2 regions of the Isoptericola sp. NPDC056573 genome follow, and region 1 is predicted to be linked to the other one. Evidence: predicted binding sites of a transcription regulator. Region 1 holds the regulator's gene; the other holds the start of a gene.
What was found. The regulator HspR, encoded in region 1, represses chaperone genes until heat shock. The targets are predictions, from matches to a motif close to AAGTTGAGTCNNNNNGACTCAACTT.
Positions count from the first base shown of each region.

Region 2: clpB (ATP-dependent chaperone ClpB) is a predicted target of HspR. The motif match lies at 1,543-1,567, and genes of this name have one in related genera.

Region 1 covers NZ_JBHTUY010000008.1:146,604-150,002, reverse strand. Annotated here, with positions in the region: gene grpE (nucleotide exchange factor GrpE) at 1-116, shown strand, start outside; gene ACFQ8E_RS15265 (DnaJ C-terminal domain-containing protein) at 221-1,231, shown strand; gene ACFQ8E_RS15260 (heat shock protein transcriptional repressor HspR) at 1,287-1,724, shown strand; gene ACFQ8E_RS15255 (DUF1540 domain-containing protein) at 1,891-2,199, shown strand; gene ACFQ8E_RS15250 (hypothetical protein) at 2,237-3,043, opposite strand; gene ACFQ8E_RS15245 (sigma-70 family RNA polymerase sigma factor) at 3,226-3,399, shown strand, end outside.
Region 2 covers NZ_JBHTUY010000009.1:208,406-211,804, forward strand. Annotated here, with positions in the region: gene ACFQ8E_RS16700 (alpha/beta hydrolase) at 1-417, opposite strand, end outside; gene ACFQ8E_RS16705 (LppM family (lipo)protein) at 410-1,480, opposite strand; gene clpB (ATP-dependent chaperone ClpB) at 1,628-3,399, shown strand, end outside.

The DNA.
Region 1 (3,399 bases):
ACAACGTGGACCCCGAGGCGACGGGCACGACCGTCGCGATGGTGGTCGAGCCCGGTTACCGCATCGGCGAGCGGGTCGTCCGAGCCGCCCGCGTGGGCGTCGTCGGCCCCGAGTGACACCACCCGCGAGATCGACCTGCCCGTCGTGAGACCGACCCTTCGAGGGCCGCTCTCACGACGGGCGGGTCGATCTCGCGGACAATGACAGGAAGGAGGGCGTCGTGACAGGTCAGGACTGGATCGAGAAGGACTTCTACTCCGCTCTCGGCGTCCCCAAGGACGCGGACGACGCGGCCATCAAGAAGGCGTACCGCAAGCTCGCGCGCCAGTACCACCCGGACCAGAACCCGGGAGACGCGTCGGCGGAGGCGAAGTTCAAGGAGATCGGCGAGGCGTACGCCGTGCTGTCCGACTCCGAGCAGCGCCAGCAGTACGACGCCGTGCGCGCCATGGCCGGAGGCGGTGCCCGCTTCGCGGCGGGCCCGGGCGGCGGTGGCGGCAACGGGTTCGAGGACGTCTTCGGCTCGATGTTCGGCGGCGGCGCCGGCCCGAACGTGCGCTACCAGCAGTACCCCCAGGGCGGCGCGGGCGGCGGAGGCTTCGAGGACATCCTCAGCTCCATGCTCGGCGGCCAGGGCGGCTTCCGCAGCGGCGGCCGGCAGCGCGCCGGCTTCACGACGCCGCAGAAGGGCCCGGACGTCGCGGCCGAGACCACGCTGCCGTTCCGCACGGCGGTGGAGGGCGCCACCGTCGAGTTCACGGTGGACGGCCGCAAGGTGAAGACCAAGATCCCCGCCGGCGTGAACGACGGCCGCAAGCTGCGCATCCGCGGCAAGGGGCGTCCCGGCTCGGGCGGCGGCGACGCCGGCGACCTCGTGGTCACCGTGCACGTCGCGCCGCACCCCGTCTTCACGCTCGACGGCACGAACCTGCGCATGACGGTCCCCGTGACCTTCGCGGAGGCCGCGCTGGGCACGACGGTCGAGGTGCCGACGCTCGACGGGCACACCGTGCGGCTCAAGGTGCCGGCGGGCACGCCCACCGGGCGGGTGCTGCGGGTCAAGGGCCGCGGCGTGAGGACCACGAAGACGCAGGGCGACCTGCTGGTCACGGTCCAGGTGGCCGTGCCGCAGAAGCTCAGCAAGAAGGCGAAGGAGGCGCTCGAGGCGTTCGCCGCCGAGAGCGACCACGAGGACGTGCGGGCGGGGCTCGCGCAGCGCGCGGCGGAGTGACGCCGCGGCGAGGTGCGGGCTGACCGGCCGGAGGCACCGAGCGAGGGAGGTAGCGATGGTCACCGAGGACGCGCCGGTGCTGACCGTGTCGCAGGCGGCCCGGCTCGCCGGCATGCACCCGCAGACGCTCCGGCAGTACGACCGCCTCGGGCTGGTCACGCCGCGCCGGACCCCCGGGCGCGGCCGCCGCTACTCCCAGCGCGACGTGGCACGCCTGCTCGAGGTGCAGCGGCTCGCGCAGGTGGAGGGCATCAACCTCGCCGGGATCCGACGGATCCTCGACCTGCAGGAGCACGTCGCCCAGCTCGAGGGCCGGCTCGCGGCGCTCGCGATGCAGCCCGGCGGCCGGGTGTTCACGGCGGGCTCGACGGGCGACGTCGTCGTCGTGCGCCGCGGCCAGCGCGTGCGCCGCGCGGAGCGGTCCGACCTCCGGGCCGACATCGAGGCCGAGGAGGGCGCGCTGGTGCTGTGGCGCCCGCACCGCCGCGGCTGACGTCTTTTCGCAACGCAATTCTTCGCTAATTCATGGTGCAATAGGTAAGGTATTCCTTATTCGATACGCCGTGAATTCGATCCCGCATTCGCTGTGCATTTCCGTGCGAGAGGAATATCGTGGTCGAAGGCGGCGAGAGCCGGCGTCGAGCGGCGAGGAGCGCACCATGAGCACGCTGATGGAGATGCCCGAGGTCACCGAGTGCACCGTCGAGGGCTGCGGCTACAACCACGACCACGGCTGCCACGCCGGGGCGGTGACGATCGCGGGGCACAGCGGCGACGCGGCGTGCGCCACCTTCATCCCGCTGAGCGCGAAGGGCGGCCTCGAGAAGGTCGTCGCCCACGTGGGCGCGTGCCAGCGCGGCGACTGCGTCCACAACACCGACCTCGAGTGCGCGGCGTCGGCCATCCGCGTCGGCCCCGGCCCGGACGACGAGAGCCACGCCGACTGCCTCACGTACGCCCAGCACTGACGCGGCACCTGACCGGGGCCGTGCCGGGCCGGTACGGCTAGCGGGCCAGCTGCGTCAGCAGCTCGACGGCGGCGGCGTGCGACGTCGGGAGGCGCTCCACCCACACCCGGGTGGGGCGCCTCAGCGCGTCTCCGAGGCCCATGAGCGCGGCGTTGCGCTCCACCACCCCGCGGGTGGCCTTGGCCAGGTCGGGCACCCCCGTGTCGCGCCGCGCGAGCACGACGAACACGCCGTCGGTGAGGGCGGCCATCGGGTGGCCCTCGCCGTAGACCTGCTCGAGGGCGCGGCCGACGGTCGCGGAGCGTGCGGCGCGGTCCCACGGGGCGAGCCCGTCGACGGCGACGTCGACGACGACGAGGCAGTGCGTGTCCGGCACGTCCTGGTCGGCGCCGACGGCGGCGCCGTAGGTCTCCCGCAGCCGCTCGGCCAGGTACTCGCGGGTGGGGAGCCCGGAGCTGGGGTCGCGCAGGGCGCCGAGCGCCGGCTCGGCGTCGCGGCCGCGCACCCACCCGACGGCGACGGCGCGGACCGCGTCGGGGTCGGCCGGGTGATGGGCGGAGCGGTACAGGCACTCGAGGTCGTCCAGCGTCTCGCCCAGGCCGACGCCGGCCCGTCCGCGCGCGGCGCCGAGCCGGTGGGCGGCGGCGTGGGGGGAGCGGCCGTCGTCGAAGGCCTCGACGAGGGCGTCCACGGCGGGGTGGTACCAGTCGTCCGGACGCAGCCATACCTCGGCGAGGCTTGTCGCGCGCCAGCGGTCGATCACGTCCGAGACGTGCTCGGGCGCGTCGGGGGGCCCGCTCGTGGACCGGTTCATGATGAAGGGACCGCCATGGGCAGCCATCATGACGCAGTTGTGGCGGACTTTCATCGGTAGGTGCCCCGGGATAGCCCTCTCCGCTGCCTGAGGCACGGAATCCCGCGGATCTCGCCCCAAAGTTCACCCCGCGAGCAGGTGCTCCCGGCGCGTAAAGTACGGGGGTCTGCGTGTGGCCTTCGCGCAGCATCGGGTGCAGAGCGAGGTCGGCCATGACGGACGTCTACGTGGGGTCGGACGACTCGGCGCGCAGTGACGCCGAGCTGATCCTCGACGTGCGCGGTGGGGACCTCGAGGCGTTCGGGGCCCTCTACACCCGGCACCTCCCGGCGGCGCGGGCCGTGGCCCGGCAGTACGTCCGGTCGGCGGCCGACGCGGACGACCTG
Region 2 (3,399 bases), on a different contig from region 1:
CCGCTCGTGCCCCGCGGCCCGGACGACGGCAGCCGCGGCGTCGAGGTCCTGCGCGTACACGGCGATGTCGCGCACCTGGTTCGGGTCGCCGCCGGCGGACACCTGGGCGTCCCAGGCGCGCCCGTGCCCGCGCAGGTCGACGGCGTAGAACGCGAGCCCGCGCCCGGCGACGGCCGCCGCGAGGTGCGGGTGGAAGAAGTAGTCCGCGAACCCGTGGACGTACAGCACCGCCGTGCGCGCGACGGCGCCGCGAGGTCCCGGCGTGCCGTCGTCAGCAGGCGTGGACGGCACGTGCCGCACCAGCACGGCCTCCGCGCCACCGGGCAGCGGCAGCGTGCGCGCCCGGAACTCCGGGCCGAGGACGTCCTCGCGCCACGCCCCGGGTCCGGGGAGCGGCGCGGCCGGCGCCTCAGGCACCCTGCGCGGGACCGGACGGACGGTCCTCGTCGCCGGGGCGGTCCTCGGGCGTGCCCGTGACGTCGGGCTCGACGTCGGGCTCGGTGGCGCCGCCGGCGGGCTCCTGCCGGACCGTGTCCTCCTCGCCCGGGCGGCCGGGCTCCAGCGGCTCGGCGACGGGGCCGGTCGTGGGGCCGGCGGGCGGGGCGGTCTCGGGCGCGGCCTCCGGCTCGAGCGGCTCGGCGACCGGGCCGGTGGTCGGCTCGGCGGGCGGGGCCGCGGGCGTGCCGAAGACCTGCTCCTCCGGCGTCGGGCCGGCGGCCGGCACGGCCCCGGGGGCGGCCTGCGCGGCGAACGCGGCGTCGCCCGTCGCGGTGCCCGTGACCGTCGACGTAGCGGGACGGCGGTTGTTCCGCACGACGAACCACACGACGAGGCCGATGACGACCAGCCCGACGACGAGGCCGACGATCCACCACGGGAAGCTGCTGCCGGCGGTGGCCGAGCCGACCGCGTGGATCTCGGTGTTCTCGCCGACCTTCGGCGTCCAGGTGACGGTGTTGCCGTCGACGGTGCCCGTGGCGTCGCTGACCGGCCCGGGGAACGTGACGGCGAGGCGGACGTCGAAGGCGTCCTGCACGTTCTGCGGCAGCGACTCCAGCTGGTCGGCGCCCTCGGAGAGGTCCATCGTGCCGTCCACGACGTAGGTGTCGCCGTCGCGGGTGATGGTGAGGTCCTCGCCGCCCTCGCCGGAGATCTGGCTGATCGGGGCGTCGGTGAAGGTGTACCTGGTCCCGGTGTACTCGTCGTCGGAGTACGGCTCCTGGGACGTGCCCTCGGGCAGGTTCTGGGAGAGCTCGCCGCCGGCCTGCTTCCACAGCTCGCCGGGCTCCATCCCCATGGTCTCGGCGAGGCTGTTCGAGACGGCCATGACGATCGAGCCGGAGACGGTGTCGTCCTCCGACAGCGTCATGTCCATGTCGACCTTCATGCACCCGGCGAGGGCGAGGAGGCCGACGGCGGCCAGGGCCGCCGCGATCGCGGTGCGGAGGCGGCGCACGGGGCCGCGGGCTGGAGTGGTCACCGGCCCAGCATCCCGCAGCGGCCGCCGGGGAGCCACCCGGCACCCCGGGCGCCTTGCGCTCAAAGTTGAGCGGAATAGACTCAACTTTGGCGGCGTTCCCCCGACAGGAGTCTGACCCGTATCACCGCACGTCATCCCGGAGGTCCCATGGACATCAAGCTCACGACCATGTCGCAGCAGGCGCTCGGCGACGCCGTCCAGTCGGCGTCGGCCGCGGGCAACCCCCAGCTCGAGCCGGTGCACCTGCTCCAGGCGCTGCTCCAGCAGAGCGGCGGCGTCGCCGTCGGCCTGCTCGACGCCGTCGGCGCGAACGCCCAGCAGATCGGCCAGCGCGCCCGCGCGGCCCTCGTCGCCCTGCCGCAGGCGAGCGGCTCCGCCGTCGCGCAGCCCGCGCCGTCGCGCGCGATGAGCGCCGTGCTGGAGAACGCGGGCAAGGAGGCCGAGGCGCTCGGCGACGAGTACGTCTCGACCGAGCACCTGCTCATCGCGCTCGCCGCCGGGCAGTCCGCCGCCGCCCAGGCGCTGACCGAGGCGGGCGCGACCGCCGACGCCCTGCGCGCGGCGCTGCCCGCCGTCCGCGGCTCGTCCCGCGTCACCAGCCCCAACCCCGAGGGCACGTACAAGGCGCTGGAGCAGTACGCCAGCGACCTCACGCAGCGCGCCCGCGACGGCAAGCTCGACCCGGTCATCGGCCGCGACTCCGAGATTCGGCGCGTCGTGCAGGTGCTCAGCCGCCGCACCAAGAACAACCCCGTCCTCATCGGCGAGCCCGGCGTCGGCAAGACGGCCGTCGTCGAGGGCCTGGCGCAGCGCATCGTCGCGGGCGACGTCCCGACGTCCCTGCAGGGCAAGCGCCTCGTCGCGCTCGACCTGGCGGGCATGGTCGCGGGCGCCAAGTACCGGGGTGAGTTCGAGGAGCGCCTCAAGGCCGTGCTCGAGGAGATCACCGCGTCGGACGGCGAGGTCGTCACCTTCATCGACGAGCTGCACACCGTCGTCGGCGCGGGCGCCGGCGGCGAGGGCGCCATGGATGCGGGCAACATGCTCAAGCCCATGCTCGCCCGCGGCGAGCTGCGCCTGGTCGGGGCCACGACCCTCGACGAGTACCGCGAGCACATCGAGAAGGACCCGGCCCTCGAGCGCCGGTTCCAGCAGGTGTTCGTCGGCGAGCCGTCCGTGGAGGACACCGTCGCGATCCTGCGCGGGCTCAAGGAGCGGTACGAGGCGCACCACAAGGTGACGATCGCGGACTCCGCGCTCGTCGCCGCGGCCGCGCTGTCCGACCGGTACATCACCGGCCGGCAGCTCCCCGACAAGGCGATCGACCTCGTCGACGAGGCGGCGTCGCGGCTGCGCATGGAGATGGACTCCTCGCCCGTCGAGATCGACGAGCTGCAGCGCGCCGTCACGCGCCTCGAGATGGAGGAGGTCGTGCTCAAGGAGTCCGACGACGCCGCCTCCACCGAGCGCCTGGAGCGCCTGCGCGCCGACCTCGCGGACACCCGCGAGCAGCTCGCCGCGCTCACCGCGCGGTGGGAGTCGGAGAAGGCCGGCCACAACCGCGTCGGCGACCTGCGCGCCCGCATCGACGAGCTGCGCACCGAGTCCGACCGGCTGCAGCGCGAGGGCGACCTCGAGTCCGCCGCCCGCCTCCTGTACGGGGAGATCCCGCAGGTCGAGCGCGAGCTCGCGGAGGCCGAGCGGGCCGAGGCGTCCCAGGAGGCGGACGAGGCCCAGGCTCACGAGGCGCCGATGATCGCCGACAAGGTGGGCTCCGACGAGATCGCCGAGGTCGTTTCCGCCTGGACGGGCATCCCCGCCGGGCGCCTGCTGCAGGGCGAGTCCGAGAAGCTCCTGCACATGGAGGACGTCATCGGCGAGCGGCTCATCGGCCAGACGGCCGCCGTCCGCGCGGTGTC